4 regions of the Serratia sp. AS12 genome follow, and region 3 is predicted to be linked to each of the others. Evidence: predicted binding sites of a transcription regulator. Region 3 holds the regulator's gene; each other region holds the start of a gene.

Region 1 (5,364 bases), 2.4 Mb from region 3:
GACTGTGGGTGGCAAAACAGCGTCAGTGCATTTTCCAGCCGAGGCTGAATAGAGGCAAAGGACACAGGTGCCAATTGAGCAGCGGTATCAAATATCGCTTGATAAGGCGTAACGTCCGGCAACAGAGATTGCCATTCAAGTCGGTTATTGGTCAAAGTGTTAGATGCAATCGTCAAAAAGGGAAAGGGCGATTATACAAGAATAACGCCAGCTTGATACATACAGAGTCACAGTTGGTATCAGGGAGTTTGACATCGCGCGATGACTGTGCAAAAAACAGTCTAAAAGGGGGCGTAATTGCCGGGGAAATTCGGCGCAAAGCTGTTATGCTTAATAAAGTTACGCGGTCACTGAAGAGTTCAAGATGAAATATCAGCAACTGGAAAACCTGGAGAGTGGTTGGAAATGGAAATACCTGGTGAAAAAGCACCGGGAAGGTGAATCTATTACCCGCCACATTGAAAACAGCGTAGCTCAGGAAGCCATTGACGAGCTGCTTAAGCTGGAAAATGAGCCGGTAAAAGTGCTGACGTGGATTAGCAGGCATATGAATCCGGAACTTGATAACCGGATGAAGCAAACTATCCGCGCAAGGCGTAAGCGTCATTTTAACGCAGAACATCAACATACGCGTAAAAAATCTATCGATCTGGAGTTTCTGGTTTGGCAGCGTCTGGCCGCGCTTGCTCGTCGCCGTGGGGTGACACTGTCAGAGACGGTAGTACAACTGATCGAAGATGCCGAACGTAAAGAGAAGTACGCCAGTCAGATGTCGTCGCTGAAACAGGATCTGAAGGCGATCCTCGGCAAAGACGAAAAGTAATCTGCCCAGCAAGAAAAGGGCCGTTGTTGTAAAACTCAACGCCTATAGACAAAAAAAACCCCGCATTGCGGGGTTTTTTACTAAGAAGTGGTAACTTAGCCCTGTGGCTGAGTCACAACGTCTTTGATGCCTTTAACTTCGATCTCTACGCGACGATCTGGTGCCAGGCAAGCGATCTGCGCTTTAGTAGCACGGCCAGCTTTGTAGCCACAGGTGTTGCCAGTGACGGAATCAGCTTCGCCCATACCACGTGCGGAGATTTTGTCTGAAGGGATACCTTTAGAAACCAGGTAATCAACAACGCTTTGTGCGCGTTTTTCAGACAGTTTCTGGTTGTACTGGTCAGAACCCACTGCGTCGGTGTAACCCAGAACTACAACAGAACCGTCTTTAGGATCCATGGAGCTCAGCTGAGTGTACAGCTGGTCCAGAGCCTGTTGGCCTTCTGGTTTCAGAGTTGCTTTGTTGAAGTTGAACAGCACGTCAGACTTCAGAGTGAAACGCTTGGTTTCAACAACTGGAGCCGGAGCTGGTGCTGGAGCAACTGGAGCAACAACATCATCCTGACCGAAACGGTAAGAAACACCCAAGCTCAGCATGGTGTTGTCTGGACGTGCGCCGACAGTACCTGCATCACCGATGTTGCTAACGAACTGGTAGTCCAGGCGAGTAGCCCAGTTTTTGGTCAGTGCGTATTCAACACCCACTGCAGCCAGCGGAGAAACGCCGGTGTCGTGGTCGCTCAGACGAGTGCCATTGCCGTAGTTAGCTTTGGAGTCTGCACGCCATACCATACCACCCAGACGAGTGTAGATATCCAGATCGTCAGCAATTGGGTAGCTCAGTTTAGCTGCCAGTTGAACGCCCTGTGCTTTGAAAGCACCGTTGTTCACGCTGCCTTTGTAAGGCATACGGCCAAGCCAGTCATAGCCCAGCTCGAAGCCCAGGTATTGGTTCGCCTGGTAACCCAGGAACGCGCCAGCACCCAGTTGATCTTTATGGTTCGGACCATTGCCGATACCATTCTGGTAACCGTTGCCGTAGAAACCAGTGTCATGGTACTGGGACCAGCCCAGTTTAGCACCGGTGTACCAGGTATTATCTTTTGGGGCGGCTTGCGCTACGGTAGCGAAACCAGCCAGTGCCACTGCTAATGCGATAGCTGTCTTTTTCATTTTGCGCCTCGTTATCATCCAAATAGGCAATGAGCTTTAAAGCTGTTTTAAGCCCTTGGTTAAATTCCTTCGCCAAGGTTTGAGCCCTCGTTTGTTACTCGGCCAGTTTTTCTGGCGTTATAGAGCAACCTTGGCGATGTAAAGTCTACAACGTGGCGCGAAAGTTACAAGTGTGATGTGATAAAGCTCTAAAAAAAAACGCAGAATCGTACATATTTACTAACACTAACCGGTAAGAAATGGGGCAATTTAGCCTGCATTTTTTCGTGCGGAACCGCAGCGGCACTCGCTTTGCACCTGATCCATCAAAGGTTCCCACCCAAAGAGATAAAAATGATGGGAAAAATCCTAAATTTACTTAATGATACAAAGAAGACTGAATTTTTAGCATGGAACACTGTCCGTGAGTCGGGTTTGTGTCACGTTGTGGACGCATAATGAACCCATAAGCGTGACCCAATTCGGCTGCACGCCGTAATTTTAGACGATCTTCTTCCGTAAGATCGGGCAACCATCCGAGAACCACACTGTAGTTACCCGTCAGAAGTGCCTTTTCCATCGCTTCAACGGTGGCAAGCGGAGTGATTTGGCTCAGTTGCACGACCTTATGGACAGGCAAACCAGACTGCTGTAGCCACAATCTACTGAGTTTTTGTTGTGGGGTTAGCCATAACAGCCAGCGTGACTGTCTGCCTAACTGTTGCAACAGGGGGAGCAATAGTTGCGCCACCGCGGGTTGATGCTCGTTGTAAACAAGTTCACTGATAAGGCCATTTCCTTTACCGGCATCCGAGTTTTCCGCAGCATTGTTCACCGCAAAAGAGGTGTGGCTGAAATGGGGTTTGTAGAGTGATTGAGTACGCATAAAGTATCCCGCCCGTAGTGTCACTGTATGTTTATACAGTACATCTGGACATGAATAAGATCAACTCAAATTTTCGTAGTGCCTCGCATAATTGCGATTATTTTTTAGACGTCCTGTTTTTATGATTGGCAGGGCTGCTGATAGTGCGTATTTTTCTAATTACTTGTTCACGTTACTTTTATTTCATTGATGTGAGAAATAATACAATTAGAACCTACACAAGGAGAAGCTTCATGAAAGGGATATCTACAGGAAGGGTCAAACAGGCCAAAGCGTGTTTCTACGCATTAGGGAGCATTACTACGCGCTCGCAGTTTGGCGGTTATGGGCTGCTGGCTGATGGCGTCATGTTTGGGGTGATAGCGGAAGACGAGCTCTATCTTCGAGCGACGGATAGCCTGGAGCCTGCTTTCCGCGCCCGTGGAATGGTCAATATGGTTTACTCCAAACGGGGCGTCCCAATCACCCTGCGTTATTACTGGGTCGATGAATCTCTGTGGCGGGCGCAGGATGAGCTTGTTGGATTGGCGCGGCAGGCCATCCGGGAGGCCCGCCTGGAACTTCAGGTCAAAATGGATACGCATGGTCGGCTGAGAACGTTACCGAACATCGATATCAACATGGAGCGTTTGCTGTGGCGGGCCGGTATTCGCAATGTCTATGATTTGCGCTTGAATGGCGCCAAACGCAGCTATCTACGGTTGTTGCAGCAGCAACGCAATTTAGGATTGCGAGTGCTGCTTTCCTTAGGCGGGGCGATTGCCGGTTATCACCATGCCGCCTTGCCCCTGGCCCTGCGCAGTGAGCTAACCGAGTGGTTCGAACATACCATGGTCCTGCTTAGTCATGGGCATACGCCAGGAATCAAGGACTTGATGAAAGATCTCGCGTGATCATGCCGATTTCGCTATCTGCTCTTTTAACGTCATGAGCTCCGGCAGCAGATCAATGACCAGCCCTATCTGCTGTAATACCAGTTGCTCTTTGCTTTCTGGTTCTGGAGCCGCGAGTTGGATGCGCTCGGCAAGGCTTTCTAACGCTTGAGCGATGCGTCGGCCGTCTTGTTCTTCCTGATGCAAGGCACCATCGACATAGCATACGGCATCATTCAGCAATTTCAGCGTTGCGGGATTGTTCATGTGTTCGCGGTGTGCGCCCAATGCGGAGATATAACTCAACAAGGTGTGGTTCAGGCACAGCAGGCGAAAAGCGGCATCCTGAACCACCTTGTCGGCCTTTGGATCGGCCGACATGTTTGAAATCACCGAGGCCAACTCTGCGTCGCTGTTGTGTGCATCCCTGCGGGCGATACGGTACGGCAAACCGTTATCCTTACCCTGATGGTATTGCACCAAAATCGCATCCAGATAGCGGCAGTTGGCATTCAACGTTTTGCTCACCACGGCCGCCAATTGGCGAAAATGCCAATCTGGCCAGATAAAACTCACGGCTGCCCAAGCGATGGCGCATCCCAAAAGGGTGTCGTAGACGCGTGGCGCAGCCACTTCAAAGCCCTCACCCAGCAGGTTAAAGCACAGCAGTACGAGCAGGGTGATAAACATGGTTGCGTGCGCGTACTGCACGGTACGAAAAGCAAAAAACAGGACGCCGGCAATGACGATTAACACCATCTGGCCTTCCTGCGAAGGGACAAAATAGAGGATCGGCAGGCCGATAAGAATACCGGCAAGCGTACCTATGATACGCAGCGCCAGCCTGCGGCGCGTGGCATTGTAATTGGGCTGGCAAACAAACAGGCTGGTCAGCAGGATCCAGTAACCGTGCTGCATGCCGGTAAACTGAATAAAAGCATAGCCGATGCACAGCACCACAGACATGCGAATAGCATGGCGGAATAAGGCTGATTGGGGCGTCAGATGGCGGCTAATGCGCAGGCGGATGTCGCTCCAGCCAGTGAGCCGGTCATCTGACAGACTGTTCTCTTCCGTCTGGCCGTCGGCCAGCGCCTGTTCGGATTCGATATTCGCCAACTGCGCATCAATCGCGCGCAAATTTTTCAACAGGTGCGATAGCGCTTTGGTCAGCTCACGATTTTCCTGGGTGACGGCCACGCGGGCCAGAGCTTCATCAATGCGGCTGAAAGCCGGCTCAAAACGCAGGTTGTGCTGGTATTTTTGCCGCAGCAGGATCGACTGCGCCAACTGCTGGCAGGCGCGCGCTTGCATGCTGAGCAAGCGCTGGAAACGAAACAGGATATCGCTATGACGAAATTGTCGGCTTAGGGCCTGATATTGAACATGAGCGGAGCTGGCACGCTCATGAATATCCTGCGCTACAAAATAATAATGCAGGGTACGACGCGTACCGCGCTGACCGCGGTCGCCTTTAAGCCGCGTCAGCAATGAGACTTTGGTCTGGTTGAGAGTCGTCACCAGCGTGCTGTTGGCCATTGCCACATCCACCCACGGCAGGTCCGCAGCATGTTCGGCATCGGGGTCAAACAGGTTGGCCTTGGCATCCAGATAATTTGCCAACCGATC
Region 2 (5,364 bases), 1.6 Mb from region 3:
GCGCCCCGGATCGATCTGGGGCTGTTCTTCCTGCGCCTGACCGGCAGCCTGCTCTTGCTGCATGTGCACGGTTTGCCGAAGGTGTTTAATTTCAGCGAAGAACTGACACGCATCGAAGATCCTTTTGGCTTCGGACCTTACATGAGCCTGTTGCCCGCCATTCTGGCGGAAGTGGTCTGCCCGGTGCTCATTATTCTGGGGTTCGGTACGCGTATCGCCTGTCTGCCCATTATCGGCGTGCTGCTGGTGGCGATGCTGTTCGTGCACCCAGGCTGGTCTATCGCCGAAGGGCAATTCGGCTGGCTGCTGCTGATCATCTTTACCACGCTGGCGATAACCGGGCCGGGTAAGTGGCGTATCGGTGCAGACAGGCCGCTGGAGAGGCGTTATGACGCAGATTAATGATATTCACAGCATCACGGCTGAAGCGCTGAAAGAGGTGCCGGCGGTGAACGCATCGCCGTGGCAACCGCTGCGTCAACGCGTGTTCCGCATGCTGTGGATAGCCACCGTCGTTTCCAATATCGGTTCATGGATGAACGATATTGGGGTGAACTGGACCATGCTGACGCTCAGTGCCGATCCGCTGTCCGTCGCCATGGTCCAGGTGGCCAGCAGCTTGCCGATGTTTCTGTTTGCGCTGCCTTCCGGGGTGATGGCGGATATTGTCGATCGCCGTAAATACCTGCTGTTTTCGCAGGTCTGGGTGTTTATTGCCGCGGCCGGGCTGACCCTCTTGTCGGTGACGGGCCACGTCACCCCTGGCGTGTTGTTGGTTGCGGCCTTCCTGCTGAGCACCGGTGCGGCCATGAGTTCGCCGCCGTTCCAGGCCATCGTGCCTGATTTGGTCAGCAAAAATGAGATGGGGCCGGCCATTGCGCTCAATTCATTGGGCATCAACATCAGCCGCGCCATCGGCCCGGCGTTGGGGGGGCTGATTCTTTCCTTCGCCGGCCCCTGGATGGTGTTTTTGCTCAACGCCATCTCGGTGCTGGGCGTAGCCTGGGTGCTCTACCGCTGGAAGGCGGAACCGAGCGTTCAGCGCCTGCCGCCCGAGCACTTTTTCTCCGCCGTTCGCGCCGGGTTTCGCTATGTACATGCCGCCCCGGTTTTGCGCAATGTGCTGGTCCGTACGGTGGCTTTTTTCACGTTCGGCAGTGCGGGCTGGGCTTTGCTGCCGCTGGTCGCACGGCGTGAACTTGGGCTTGGTCCGGGCGGTTACGGGATCATGCTGGCCTTTATCGGCGTAGGGGCCATCTTCGGTGCCGTGTTACTGCCTCGCTTGCGTAAGTCCTTCAACCCGGATCGGCTGATGGTGCTGGCAAGCCTGCTGTTTGCCGTCACAATGCTGGCGCTGGCGTTTGTCCGTAATGTCTGGCTGCTCAACGCGTTTGAATTTTTCACCGGTTTTTCCTGGATTGCGGTGCTGTCTACGCTGAATCTCGGCGCACAGCGCAGCGCGGCGAAATGGGTGAAAGCGCGCGCGTTGGCGGTGTATCTGACCGTCTTCTTCGGCTCCATGACCGCCGGCAGCGCCATTTGGGGGCAATTGGCCTCGCATTTTGGCATTCCAGCTTCGCTGTGCGTGGCCGCGTTGGGCATGGTGTTGGCCAGCACCACGGTTTACCGCTGGCGTTTGGACCAGGATCCCGACCTGAATCTGGACATCAGTACGGAACAAGGAGCCACGCCTGAGCTGGATGTGCGCCATGACCGTGGGCCGGTGATGGTGAGCTACGAATATTTGGTTACGGCAGAGGATGCGCGCGCCTTCACGGTGTGCATGCAGGACATGCGACGCGTCAGGCGGCGCGGCGGCGCCATCAACTGGTCCGTGTATGAGGACATTCTTCAGCCCGGCGTTTTTGTCGAGACGTTTGTGGTCGGTTCCTGGATGGAGTACCTGCGTCAGCAGGAGCGTTACACCGTTAATGACCAGAAAATACAAAACCGTATTTGCGCATTTCATCAGGGCGAAACACTGCCGCTGATCCGTTACCTGGTGGCGCCGGTTTAACCGGGTCCGTCAGTCTCTGAGTTTATAAACACTGCCAAGGGGTCTGTAATGAGCACGATTAAAACGAACGACGGTACGCAGATTTACTACAAAGACTGGGGGACGGGGAAGCCGGTGCTGTTCAGCCACGGCTGGCCGCTGGACGCGGATATGTGGGACAGCCAGCTAAACTTTCTGGCTGAACGCGGCTACCGTGTCATTGCGTTCGACCGTCGCGGTTTTGGCCGTTCGGAACAGCCCTGGACCGGCTATGACTACGACACTTTCGCCTCGGACATCAATGAACTGATCACGCAGCTTGATCTGCAGGACGTCACACTGGTGGGCTTTTCTATGGGTGGCGGCGACGTGGCCCGCTACATCGGCCGCTACGGCAGCGCGCGCGTGGCCGGTCTGGTGCTTTTAGGCGCGGTTACGCCGATGTTTGGCAAAAGCGAAACGCATCCGCAAGGCGTGGACTTGTCCGTTTTCGAAGGGATCCGCAATGGGTTACGTAAAGACCGCGCCCAGTTCATCAGCGATTTCAACGTGCCCTTTTACGGCATCAATGCCGGCCAGACGATCTCTGAAGGCGTATTGACCCAGACCCTGAACATTGCTTTGCTGGCATCACTGAAGGGGACCATCGAGTGCGTGACCGCGTTCTCGGAAACCGACTTCCGTGACGATATGCTGAAGATTGATGTGCCTACGCTGGTGATCCACGGCAGCAACGATCAAATCGTTCCGATTGACGTCACCGGTAAAGTGGCCGCTGAAACGATCCCTGGCGCCGAACTGAAGGTGTATGACAATGCGCCTCACGGCTTTGCCGTAACGCATCAGGACCGGTTAAACGACGATCTCCTGGCGTTTTTACAGGCTCGCTAAGCAAAATGGCTCATGTGCAGGGAGCGCTGTATGCCTGCACATGAGCCGATTTGTCAGGATGCTTTGGACTTACTGAGATTCAACCGCTCGGCATCACGCACCAGATCCGCGAGAGAACGCACCTGCATTTTATCCATCACCCGGCGACGATGTACCTTGACCGTAATTTCGCTGACGCCCAGTTCTGCGGCAATCTGTTTATTCATCAAGCCCTTAATCGTCAGTTCCAGCACTTCCTGTTCGCGCGGCGTCAGCGTGAGGTGCCGCTGTTTCAGTTCGTAATGCTCGCGCAACTGATCTGAATTCTCCGCGGCCAGATTGAGGGCTTCCTGAACCGCCTTCAGCAGATCGTCGGAAGCGACCGGCTTGGTCAAAAACTCATGCGCACCGGCTTTCATCGCCTGCACCGACAGCGGGATGGTGCCGTAGCCGGTAAGGAAGATCACCGGCATTTCCCGGCCGCTCGCTTTCAGCGCATCGGTTACCTCGAAACCATCCCCGCTCGGCATGCGCATATCCAGAATGATACAGCCGGGTATGGCAGGAAAGGAGTGTGAAAGAAAGGCCTCTGCGCAGTCAAAATCAACGGCACTGTAGCCGGCAGAGTTTAACAGCCTGACGATAGATTGCCTGACCGAATGGTCATCATCGACGACATAAACGACATGTTCCATAGCTTGCCTCTGCAATTACGCCCTGAAACCGGGCATGTACCCAAGGGAACCCCACGCAGCCCGCCCGTTCTTCGGCCGGCAAATGCGATCATGCTACCCCCTAATTAACCCGATCCGGATGTCAAAATGAAGACATGGCGGGGGATAATCAGGCTGCTCTGCGCCCACAGGCCATTCAGGCTGGGGTTACACCTCAATGAAAAAGATAAAGACTTGTAGTTTAGACGATGAACACAGAGCGATCATATCAGTGCGAAGGCCTGCTCATCGGTAAACAGACCGGCTGAAATGATAGGCAAATCGAGAATAAATTGATCACTTTTTCGTGAAAAATCATGCCATTATAGCTATGGCATACTCTTGCAGTAAAGGTGTTTACTGATGCCCGAGGGTGAAAATGCAGATAAGTTGCCGGCCAGCCAGGGCAGCTAAAGTTCCCACGGCATCAATCGGTTCCCGGGATCCTCAGGTAAACAACTTGAACACTATAAATCCTTTGCGATACTGTATAAAAACACAGTCAAATAGGGTTGTTCATGATGTTGTTTATTTCCCCTTCCGAAGACAATAAAACCACGCCGGCATTGCCGCTGTTTGCCGATCCCGTAGCTTGCGGTTTCCCTTCTCCGGCGCAGGATTACGTGGAGGCCCGGCTGGATATCGGCAAACTGCTGGTGCGGCACCCCAACGCCACTTACTTTGTGCGCGCCAGCGGCGATTCGATGGTCGAAGGCAACATCAAGGATGGCGATCTGCTGATCGTCGACAGTTCACTGCGGGCGGAGCACGGTAACATTGTCATTGCCGCCATCGACGGCGAGTTCACGGTGAAGAAGTTGCAGCGCCACCCCGATCTGCGGCTGCTGCCGATGAACCCGACCTATTCGCCGATCGTCTTCGGTGACGAAGACGCGCTGGAGATTTTCGGCGTGGTCACCTTTATTGTCTATGCTGCGGTGTGAGAGCGGGGTAAACCTGCCAAGGGTGTTGGGCGAGTAAATTGTCGTTGAAGAGCCATCTTTGGCTGCCCAGCACCAGGCTCAATCAGCCTGGCGCTGAGATTCACTATTTTGATCGGGTTTTCTGGCGAGCCTCAGCCCTGAGGGAAAATTGAGGTCACTTCACGGGCGGTATCGGCCAGAAGCTCGCCGTTTTTGTAACTCTCGGACACTTCTCCATTCTTGCCGATGGCTGTTTTAGGGCGTTCAATAAACTGCCCCAGTGGAGTCGTGTTCTCATCCAGTACCACCGCAAACGGAATTTTGACTTTATCGACACCAAAGTGCGCTTTAAAGACGGCTTCCGCCTTATCGCGCGTGATGATGCCCAGACGAATAGCCGGCGTTGACGCGGCAACGGCATGGATAACGGGCAAGTTTTTATGGCAGTCGGGGCACCACATTTCAGCGGCAACCAGAATGCTGTACGAACCCGGAAGCCGTGACAACTTACTGATGACATCGTCAGGTAATGCCCCTTTGGCAAGCGCCTCAAAATGACGCAATGCCTTGCTGTCTTCTTCTGTTCCGCCGGCAACAAATTCGCTGTAACCCGATGCGGCATCGAGCAGTGCTTTGAAATCTTGCATGTATTCTCCTTAGGTATTAACTGGCACTCGGCATCACATAACTCTGGCAATGATAAAGGCCAATGGGATCTGTTTTGCAATTATTGCTGTCATGGCTGGGAGCGCCGTACCATTTTGGTGCCTGCTTCCCCGTAGCGTTAGATATCGCCATTCTACCTCAGCCAAACGGGGCAGGAGAATTTGTTACTGTGAGACAGAGGCGAATGTTGCCGTTT
Region 3 (5,364 bases):
CACCAGGCCCTGGTGATACAGCACGTAGGACAGCAGCAGATAATCCATATGGCTGCGGTGACACGGCACATAAACGATCTCGTGGCCGTCCTGCGCCAACTGGCGCACGCGCTCGGCGTTGGTGACGTTGATGCCCTGATACAGCCGGTTCCAGGTCCAGCTCAGCACGCGATCGGAAAGGCGCACCGTCTCGTACGAGAAGTCGGCGGCGATCTCTTCCATCAGCGCAATGGCGTTCTGCTGGGCCTTTTCATGGGAAATTTTCTTGCTGCGCGCTTCGTCCTCGACCGCTTTTTCGATCGCTTTGGACGCCAACAGCTTATTGAACAGATCCTGACGCGCCGGCAGGCTTGGGCCGACGGCGGCCAAACGTTGACGCGAGAAATGCATGCGCGCCACGCGCGCCAGTTTCTGTGCGATAGTTTTGTCCGTACCGTGTTCGGTCGCCATTCGGCGCAGCGAAACGGTGTTGGAGAAACGCACGAAGCTGTCGCGGCCCAGCCACAGGACGGCGAAGAATTTCTGGACGCCGTTCAGCAAGCGCAGATGCGGCGTGCCGTGACCTTCGCGGCCTGGGGAGCGGCCAAACATCACCGACACCGGCAGCATCTGAATATCGAGATCCGGATTGCTGCGGTGCAGATCCAGATAGTCGTGAAACAGTTTTACCGACTCTTCTTTCGGTGTGTAGTAGCGGAACACGCGCGGGCCGTCGTGAATGAACACGTGGCTTGGCAGTACGGTGCCGTCTATCTCCAGCGGATTGAGGGGGTCGGGCAAATCCTGTGCCAGGCACTGGGTGCGTAGCGTCAGTAAATCCGCCTTGGAATTATAAGGTAAAACATACAAAATCGGCCGTGAGGGATCCAACCCTAACTCCGTGACCGGATCTGAAGGGATAACCTTACTTCTTACCAACAATTTGAGTGGTAAATTCAATAATTTATAATAAATTTTACGCCAACCTGACATAACAACGTGAAGCCTCTTGTTAGCAATGCGCCGCAAGCATACCAGAAACCGGGTAGCAGATCTGTGGTGTTGGAAAACCGTGAGCCGGGAGAGTTTCCTGACCCAAGCTCTATAATTATGACTTACCTCTGTGAAAGGCACTAAAAAACATGGCAAACCAAGCAACCGGCCTGACCCGTATTATTAAAGCCGCCGGCTACTCATATAAAGGCTTTTCTGCTGCCTGGCAGCACGAAGCCGCATTCCGCCAGGAACTGGTGGCGACCGTGCTGGCTATCATACTGGCGATCTGGCTGGATGTGGGTGCGATAGCGCGCATTTTGCTGATCGGATCGGTGCTGTTGGTCGTGATCGTCGAGATGCTGAACAGCGCGATTGAAGCCATTGTCGATAGGGTGGGCACGGAACACCACGAGCTTTCCGGCCGAGCGAAAGATATGGGATCGGCGGCGGTAACGCTGGCGATCATCCTGGCGCTGTTTGTCTGGGGTTCGGTACTGTGGCAGCACTTTGTCTGAGTGGTTCGCCCCGTCGCGGCGGGGCGCTAATCCCTGATTTTTATTCATTCTTCGGTTCCCAAGCCGCGCTTACCTGTATATACTCACAGCAAGACTGTATAAACAAACAGGGGGCGGAATGAAAGCACTAACTACCAGACAACAAGAAGTCTATGATCTGATTCGCGATCATATTTCGTCAACTGGCATGCCGCCAACGCGCGCCGAGATCGCCATGCGTCTGGGGTTCCGTTCGCCAAATGCTGCAGAAGAACATCTGAAAGCGCTGGCGCGCAAGGGCGTGATCGAGATCGTCTCCGGCGCTTCACGCGGCATTCGTCTGCTGATGGAAGATGAAGAAGGTTTACCGCTGATTGGCCGCGTGGCCGCCGGTGAACCGCTGCTGGCGCAACAGCATATCGAAGGACACTATAAGGTGGATCCTTCTCTGTTCAAACCTAGCGCGGATTTCCTGCTGCGGGTCAACGGCATGTCGATGCGTGATATCGGCATTCTCGACGGCGATCTGCTGGCGGTGCATAAAACCCAGGACGTGCGGAACGGCCAGGTAGTTGTGGCACGTATTGAAGATGAAGTTACGGTCAAGCGCCTGAAAAAACACGGCAATGTGGTTGAACTGCTGCCAGAAAACAGCGAGTTCCAGCCTATCGTGGTCGATCTGCGTCAGCAGAATTTCACCATTGAAGGTCTGGCGGTCGGCGTGATCCGCAACGGCGACTGGATTTAATCGCTGCGCCTGAACGTCCTCCTCTGATTTAAATCGCCCCAGCTCTGGGGCGATGTCATTTCTGATTCATTCAAACCCTACCGCCACGGGAACATTTCACTATGCGCCTGCTTTCTGCCTTCACCAGCGATACTGATAAAGCCCTATGGCGCCTTGCTCTGCCAATGATCTTTTCCAATATTACCGTGCCGCTGCTCGGGCTGGTGGATACTGCGGTGATTGGCCACCTGGATAGCCCCACCTATCTGGGCGGCGTTGCGATTGGCGCCATGGCTACCAGCTTCCTGTTTATGTTGCTGCTGTTCCTTCGCATGAGCACTACCGGACTGGCGGCACAGGCGCTCGGTGCACAGGATCCGCAGGGGTTGGCGCGCGCTTTTATGCAGCCGTTGTTGCTGGCGGCGTTGGCCGGTGTGGCTATTGTGCTGCTGCGCCATCCGTTGATCGATATGGCGTTGCAGATCGTGGGCGGCGATGGCGCGGTGCTGGAACAAGCCCGGCTATTCCTCGAAATCCGCTGGCTAAGTGCGCCGGCGGCGTTGGCCAACATGGTGATCCTGGGCTGGCTGCTTGGCGTGCAATACGTGCGTGCACCGGTGATCTTGCTGATTATCGGTAACCTGCTGAATATCGTACTGGATATCTGGCTGGTGATGGGGCTGAGGTGGAACGTGCAAGGGGCGGCGACGGCGACCGTCATCTCTGAATATGTCACCCTGTTGCTGGGGCTATGGCTTGCCTGGCGGGTGATGCGTATTCGAGGGATTTCCGCGCCGATGCTGCGCCAGGCCTGGCGCGGAAATCTGCGGCGCTTGTTGGCGCTGAATCGCGACATCATGTTGCGTTCACTGTTGCTGCAAGTGTGTTTTGCCTCACTGACCATCTTCGGCGCCCGGCTTGGCGGCGACGTGGTGGCGGTAAACGCGGTATTGATGAATTTGCTGACCTTCACGGCCTACGCGCTCGACGGCTTTGCCTACGCGGTAGAGGCGCATTCCGGCCATGCCTATGGCGCTCGCGACGACAGCCAACTGCGCAAGGTGTGGCACGCCGCCTGTCGCCAGGCTTGCCTGGTGGCGCTGGCTTTTGGGGTGGTGTATGCCGTTGCCGGGCAGCAAATCATCTCGGCATTAACCTCTTTACCCGAGTTGCGTACGCTGGCGAGCCATTATCTGCCGTGGCAGGTGGTGCTGCCGTTGGTCGGTGTGTGGTGTTACCTGCTGGACGGCATGTTTATTGGCGCGACCCGCGGTGCCGAAATGCGCAACAGCATGGCGGTGGCGGCCGTCGGCTTCGGCCTGACGTTGTTTACCGTCCCTGTGTTAGGCAATCACGGATTATGGCTGGCGCTGGCGGTGTTTTTGTCGCTGCGGGGCATTGCGCTGGGCTGGTTCTGGCACCGTCACCGGCTGCGCGGTACCTGGTTTGCGGTGCAATAAGTCCGAGAGTTTTTTAGATTATTGAGTAATTTTTCTTATGTTTTTATTTATATTTTCTTACATATCCCGAAGGATATTCCATTCGGGTAGTGCTTTGTTTGTTGGCGTGTTTTTCTGATAAAGTGTTTTTTAATGGATTTTTATTCTGGTTTTTATTCTATTTTCGTTATCTGCGTCTACAATTAATCATGTGGCTGGCTAAATGAATGGGGAGTGGCAACCCTTTGGTTTGCGGTAATAGACCATGAAAATTGCTTGGTTAGACGCCCGGTCAGCACAGCATCAAACTGATTTACGACAGGTTAACGGAGAGACTATGAACAAAGATCAAGCCGACGGTAACTGGAAACAGTTTAAAGGGAAAGTGAAGGAACAGTGGGGCAAGCTGACCGATGACGATTTGGCCGTCATTGAAGGGAAACGCGAACAGCTTGTCGGTAAAATCCAGGAGCGCTATGGCTACCAGAAAGAGGCGGCCGAGAAAGAAGTGAAATCCTGGGAAGACCACAGCAAGTATCGCTGGTAGCGAGCAGGGCCACAGCGTACGGTGGCCGTAATCGACTGTAGCCGGCCTGGCATCATCCCCTTAACGCCACGGCCACAGGTACAGGGAAGTGCCTGACCAACCCCGCTTAATTTATTTCTTCTTGATGGCAATGCTGTGATCGTGCTCGCCGCAATCATGCTTGCTGTCGCAGGCTTCCACTTCAACACAGCCCGAACACAGACCATGCGCTTCCACCACGCTGTGGCGCAGCACAAAACCCGACTCTTTCGCCAGTTTTTGCAGCGTTTCCTCCACCCCTTCGGTGGTGCGTTCAGTCACCTGAGCACAGCGATCGCAGATAAACAACGCGGAGGTATGCATCGGTTGTTCGAAATGATGGCACAGCACGTAGCTGTTGGCTGACTCCACCCGATGAATAAATCCTTGTTCCAACAGGAAATCCAGCGCGCGATAGACCGTTGGTGGTTTCGCCTGCGGTTCAGCCACGCGCAGCAGATCCAGCAGGTCATAAGCACTGATGGCACCGGGTTGTTGTGCCATCAGGCGTAACACTTCCAGCCGCTGCGGTGTCAGCCGCACATTGCGTTGCTGGCAGAGTTGTTCAGCCTGCGCCAACAGTTTTTCCTGGGTGCTTGAGTTCATGGCAAATATCCCGGTACGTAAAAAAACCGATTTTACCATGATTAAGCGCAATCGCCGAGAGTCGCCCCCTTTTCCGCTGATAAGGAGCAACCTGATGCGGAGATATGGCGGGTGCGATGAAAAATGAGTGATAGTTTCACGCGCTACACCGTCATCTGAGCGGTGGGCAAGCGGCGTGATTCCTTCTCAGGTGGAAAGTGAACGCTGCAAACGCTCTGCCAGCCTGGTCATATCCGCCGCCGGATTATGGCCAATCAGCATAAAGCTGTGGCTGCCATCGGCCCAATACACCACATTCATTCCCTGTCGGCGTTCGCTTTGTGCGGACTCCGGCTTGCCCGGTTGCTGAATAATGCACAGCGCCAGCGGGCCAAACTGTGTGTCCAGCCAGGTCAACTGAGCAATGCGACGATCGTCGTAAGCCAGCACGCGGGCATTTTTCAGCTCTGCGCCGTTCAATGCCAGTTTGGGAGCGGGGAGGGCAATGCCGAGCCGTTCGCCGGTGTGCTGCAATTGACTGGCGAGTAACGCAGGGGAGCTATCGAAGCCCGCCAGCGT
Region 4 (5,364 bases), 640 kb from region 3:
GGGTATTGTTGCGGTCTACCGCCAGCAGGTATTGGGTCAGGTCATTGGTGCCAACCGAAATGAACTCAACCCGCCCGGCCAGATGGGGGATCAGGAAAATCATCGACGGCACTTCCAGCATTACGCCAAGCTTGGGTTTCGGGATTTCATATCCGAGCACCTCTTCCACTTCGCGCCCTGCGCGATCGATCAACCGCCGGGCCTCGTCGATCTCTTCCAGGCTGGTGATCATCGGCAGCAGGATGCCCAGATTGCCGGTCCCGGCATTGGCGCGCAGCATCGCACGCACCTGAATAAGGAATATTTCCGGCTGATCAAGGGTGATGCGGATACCGCGCCAGCCCAGGCAGGGATTTTCCTCGCTGATCGGCATATAAGGCAGCTGCTTATCGGCGCCGATATCCAGCGTCCGCAGCGTGACCGGTTTGTTCGGGTAAAGCTGCAACATGCCCTGATACTGCGCAACCTGCTCTTCTTCCGAAGGGAAGCCGCTTTGCAACATGAAAGGGATTTCGGTTCGGTACAAACCGACGCCATCGACTCGCCCGCCCAAGAGCTGCTCGTGTTCCGGGCTGAGGCCGGCGTTAAGCATCACCTGAACTCGCTCACCGCTTTTGAGCTGGGCCGGCTGCTCGACGTCGTCTTCCGCCAGTTTGCTTAACTCAAGTTCTTCGCTGATCAGCCGCTGGTATTCCTGCACCAGCACCGGTTCAGGGTCGACCAGCAGCTCGCCGCGATAACCGTCGACAATCAGCAGCCGCTGGCTGAGCAGCGCAGGCTGGATATCCGCGCCCATCACCGTCGGCACGCCCATCGCCCGCACCAGAATCGCCGCATGGGAGTTGGCGGCGCCATCGCGTACGACCACGCCAACCAGCCTGTCCTGCGGCATTTCAGCCAACAGGGTGGCAGTCAGTTCGTCCGCCACCAGCACGAAACGCGCCGGCCACTGAGTCGCGCCCTGGGTGGTGTCGTCGAGGTGGAATAGCAGGCGCTGGCCGAGCGCGCGCAAATCGCTGGCGCGCTCACGCATATAGGTGTCTTGCAGGCTGGCGAATTGGGCGGCAAAGACTTCGATCACCTGTTTCACCGCCCATTCCGCTACGGAACCGGCGTCAATTTCGGCAAATAGCTCGCGCTTGAGGCGGGCGTCGTTCAACAGGTGAGAGTACAGATCGAAAATCGCCGCGCTCTCTTTTTGCGAGCTGGCGGCAAAGCGCTTGCTGAAACGGCGGAATTCCGCGCCGGCTTCTTCCAGCGCCTGCGTCAGGCGTTCCCGCTCGCTCACGGTATCGAGTGTCGAGGCCTTGTAAACCTGATCGAGCGACGGCTGGCTGCTGTCCTGCCAACCTTCCGCCACCGCTACGCCGGGGGATGCCGCCAATGCTCGGATGCGGGTCTGGCGATATTGGCCAAAAATGGCGTTAAGCTGCGATTGCGAGAGGATCCCGGCCATTTGCGTAGCCAGAGTCACCATGAAGGATTCTTCGCTTTCGTCGAACTGGCGCAGCTCACGCTGCTGCACCACCAGCACTCCCAGCAGTTGGCGACGATGAATAATCGGCACGCCCAGGAAGGATCGGAAACGATCCTCCTTCACCTGAGGTATGTATTTGAAGCTGGGGTGGCTCTGCGCGTCAGCCAGGTTTATCGGCTCTGCACGGCGCCCGACCAACCCGACGATGCCTTCATCAAATGCCAGCGCGATAGCGCGCCCGCGCGGTTTTTTCAACCCGCGCGTCGCCATCAGGTAGTAGCAGCGGCGATCGTTGTCTGCCAAATATATGGAGCAGACTTCCGTATCCATCGCCAGACAGGTTTCATTGACCAAAAGATCCAGCGCATCTGTCAGACTGGCCGCCGCGGCCACCTTCTCAACAATTTCTCGCAAGCGCGTGAGCATAGTCGGCTTAACTTAACCTCTCTTCCGGCGATAGGCGGGGGGCTGCCGCTGTGTTGCCTGCTCCTGCATCGGCATCACGGTGACGGCGAATTCTTTCATCACCCGGCGGTAAACGTCGCGTTTGAACGACACCACCTGGCGTACCGGATACCAAAAACTCACCCAGCGCCAGCCGTCAAACTCCGGCGTGCTGCTGCGTTGCATATTGATATCCGCGTCATTGCACATTAGCTGCAACAAAAACCATTTCTGCTTTTGGCCGATACATACCGGCTTTGTGTCCCAACGCACCAAACGTTTTGGCAATTTATAGCGCAACCAGTTGCGGGTTGAGGCCAGGATGCGCACATCCTTTTTGCTCAGCCCCACTTCTTCGAACAGCTCACGGTACATTGCCTGTTCTGCGGTTTCGCCAGGGTTAATCCCACCTTGGGGAAACTGCCAGGAGTGTTGACCGTAACGGCGAGCCCAAAGGACCTGCCCCTGACGATTACAGATTACGATACCAACATTCGGGCGGTAGCCATCATCATCGATCACCGGACTACCTCGATAAGCTTAATTTCGCATAGATGTACTGATTGTTTCACACAAGCTACAGGCGGTAAACCACTGCTTTGCAGCGCCGTAAACCGGATAACATTGGGATAACTCACAGATAATGGCAAAGTTATAAACATGTGAGGCGATTTTACGGCGGTTTTATTCACTTTTTCTGTGGATAGGTGTGTGAAGAACTCAAGGGATAAGCTGGTACAACTCTGACGAGCCTAAAAACACCATTAAAACCAGTTCAATATTAATTCAATAAAAACAACATGATAAATTATTATCAACAGGTATAAACAGGACAGAAATGTGATCTGTGCACGGTTAGGATCTTACCCTGGCGAAAGATCCACCAACGTCGTTTTTATCCACAGATTATCCGTATGAGTTACGCACAAAACGGACAATTTCGCAAAAAAATGCCCGAGTCAAGGCTGTAAATCGAACCAGTGATCGGGAAAAATTTGGGTTATCCCATAAATCTGTGGATAAATAGGTGTAAGATCCTGTTTATTGTCGGTGGCTTCAGGTGCACAAGCGCCGGACGAAATTTGTTTCCTGCGCGACGGAAGAAAAAAAGTCATGAAAAATCATGCTTCTATTAGTCTATTCCCGCGTCTTGCCCAGCCGATGTTCGCTGTGCACAAATGCAGTACATTTTTCAACCAAATCTGACGGGCTTGTATTATGGCGTTTTTATCCCCTCTTCCCCTTCCGCCGGAAAACGAACAGCAGCTGTTTGAACGAGCACAGCAGCTTGCCGGCTTTACCCTGGGTGAACTGGCCGCGCGCGCGCAGTTGCCGATCCCCAAGGATCTGAAACGCGATAAAGGCTGGGTGGGCATGCTGCTGGAGCTGTACCTCGGCGCCATGGCGGGCAGCAAACCGGAGCAGGATTTTCCCGAACTGGGCATTGAGTTGAAAACCATCCCGATTGACGCTGCCGGCAAGCCGCTGGAGACCACCTTCGTCTGCGTAGCACCGCTTACCGGCAACAGCGGCGTTACCTGGGCCAGCAGCCATGTGCGCCATAAGCTGGCGCGGGTATTGTGGATACCGGTAGAAGGCGAGCGACAAATCCCGCTGGCGCAGCGGCACATAGGATCACCGCTGCTGTGGAGCCCGAGCGCCGCTGAAGAAGAGATGCTGCGCCGAGATTGGGAGGAACTGATGGACCTGATCGTGCTCGGCCACGTGGAGCGGATCACCGCTCGTCACGGAGAGGTACTGCAACTGCGGCCCAAGGCGGCCAACAGCAAGGCGCTGACCGAGGCCATCGGCGAACAGGGCCAGCCTATCCTCACGCTGCCGCGCGGTTTTTATCTGAAAAAAAGCTTCACCGGCGCGTTATTGGCAAGACATTTCTTAATATGATCCTCTTTGTTTAAGCCATGTTTAGCTAACAGTGTCGCCGTACCAATAAACGCGTATAATTCAGCCTTTGCTTTTTATTAAGGTGTGGCTTGGCAATGTTCGATTGGATTATGGATCCCAATGCCTGGTTAGCGTTAGGTACGCTGACCATTCTTGAGATCATTCTGGGTATTGATAATATTATTTTCCTGTCTCTGGTGGTGGCCAAACTGCCGAAGGCGCAGCAGAACAAGGCTCGCCGTATCGGTCTGGCCGGCGCTATGCTGATGCGTCTGGGGCTACTGGCGTCTATCGCCTGGGTGATTCGCCTGACCCACCCGCTGTTTACGGTGATGGACCACAGCATCTCGGCGCGCGATCTGATCCTGCTGCTCGGCGGACTGTTCCTGATCTGGAAAGCCAGTAAAGAGATCCACGAAACTATCGAAGGGTCCGATGAAGAGCACCACACCAAAGTGAACGGCTTCTTCGGCGCCATCGTGCAGATTATGTTACTGGATATCATCTTCAGCCTGGACTCGGTGATTACGGCGGTAGGCCTGTCCGATCACCTGTTTATTATGATGGCGGCGGTGGTGATTGCGGTTGGGGTCATGATGTTTGCCGCCCGGCCGATCGGCGAGTTCGTTAACCGCCATCCTTCGGTGAAAATGCTGGCGCTGGCGTTCCTGATCCTGGTGGGCTTCACCCTGATGCTGGAAAGCTTCCAGGTACATATTCCGAAAGGTTACATCTATTTTGCGATGTTCTTCTCGATGTCCGTCGAAGCGCTCAACCTGATGCGCGGCAAGAAAAACCAGGCCCCAGAGTAACCTCTACGGGAGCGTGCGAAAGCCGCTCCCGTTCGTATTTTTATCCTTTCTTCAACTCTTACGCATACTTTCTCTTACCAAGATAAGGACTTATCCGAAACACGAGGTATCCAGAGTTTGCTAATCTTGGAAGAAGGCTCTTTTCTGCATACATAATTGAGGATCGGCAGGATGAAAAAGTGGGTAATGGCAGTTTCTGCGTTGGTGATCGCCGCCGGGCTGACGGGCTGCTCCAGCGATTACGTGATGGCGACCAAAGACGGCAATATGATCCTGACTCAGGGCAAACCCGAGATCGACCAGGATACCGGCCTGATCAGCTATAAAGATGAAAAAGGCAATAACCGCCAAATCAACGGCGATCAGGTTTCACAGGTCATCGAACGTTAATCCCTCTGCTGTAATAGCCTATGGCTTTCAAGTTACAGCCAGGCGTCTAATAACTGCGTTTAATACCGCTACACCCCAAGCCTGAGACGGGTGGGGAGCATGCAGTTTAGCCGACCGTTGAGCGCATGGACGCGCGATACGAGCCTCCATGGATGGATTCACGGCCTGTCGGCGCTCTGCATGCTCCTCACCTGTAGCACTATCAGGCTCAGCTATTTAGATGTAGCTTGAAAGACGACGGGTATATCGCCTCCTCTCTTGCGCGATAGCCTTCTCCGCACGGAATCCACTTCCCCCATCTTCACGGCTTGGTTATAGTCGAGAAAGGCGATATCA

Evidence for each region. The regulator LexA, encoded in region 3, represses DNA repair genes until DNA is damaged. The targets are predictions, from matches to a motif close to TNCTGTATGTACATACAGNA.
Region 1: a site for LexA is predicted at 2,885-2,904, ahead of sulA (SOS-induced cell division inhibitor SulA). Genes of this name have one in related genera too.
Region 2: a site for LexA is predicted at 4,064-4,083, ahead of umuD (translesion error-prone DNA polymerase V autoproteolytic subunit). Genes of this name have one in related genera too.
Region 4: a site for LexA is predicted at 3,088-3,107, ahead of mutH (DNA mismatch repair endonuclease MutH). Genes of this name have one in related genera too.

The regions. Positions count from the first base shown of each region.
Region 1 is NC_015566.1:1,874,167-1,879,530, forward strand. Features, by position in the region: gene SERAS12_RS08665 (Lon protease family protein) at 1-155, opposite strand, end outside; gene matP (macrodomain Ter protein MatP) at 365-823, shown strand; gene ompA (porin OmpA) at 919-1,998, opposite strand; gene sulA (SOS-induced cell division inhibitor SulA) at 2,357-2,863, opposite strand; gene SERAS12_RS08685 (TfoX/Sxy family DNA transformation protein) at 3,097-3,756, shown strand; gene yccS (YccS family putative transporter) at 3,757-5,364, opposite strand, start outside.
Region 2 is NC_015566.1:3,283,647-3,289,010, reverse strand. Features, by position in the region: gene SERAS12_RS15445 (DoxX family protein) at 1-402, shown strand, start outside; gene SERAS12_RS15440 (MFS transporter) at 389-2,017, shown strand; gene SERAS12_RS15435 (alpha/beta fold hydrolase) at 2,066-2,887, shown strand; gene SERAS12_RS15430 (response regulator transcription factor) at 2,941-3,561, opposite strand; gene umuD (translesion error-prone DNA polymerase V autoproteolytic subunit) at 4,101-4,523, shown strand; gene SERAS12_RS15420 (thioredoxin family protein) at 4,655-5,149, opposite strand.
Region 3 is NC_015566.1:4,926,844-4,932,207, reverse strand. Features, by position in the region: gene plsB (glycerol-3-phosphate 1-O-acyltransferase PlsB) at 1-972, opposite strand, end outside; gene SERAS12_RS22800 (diacylglycerol kinase) at 1,122-1,490, shown strand; gene lexA (transcriptional repressor LexA) at 1,609-2,217, shown strand; gene dinF (MATE family efflux transporter DinF) at 2,319-3,656, shown strand; gene SERAS12_RS22785 (CsbD family protein) at 3,973-4,182, shown strand; gene zur (zinc uptake transcriptional repressor Zur) at 4,294-4,806, opposite strand; gene SERAS12_RS22775 (anti-sigma factor) at 4,993-5,364, opposite strand, start outside.
Region 4 is NC_015566.1:4,291,512-4,296,875, forward strand. Features, by position in the region: gene ptsP (phosphoenolpyruvate--protein phosphotransferase) at 1-1,903, opposite strand, end outside; gene rppH (RNA pyrophosphohydrolase) at 1,916-2,443, opposite strand; gene mutH (DNA mismatch repair endonuclease MutH) at 3,140-3,826, shown strand; gene SERAS12_RS20070 (TerC family protein) at 3,922-4,638, shown strand; gene SERAS12_RS20075 (YgdI/YgdR family lipoprotein) at 4,810-5,028, shown strand.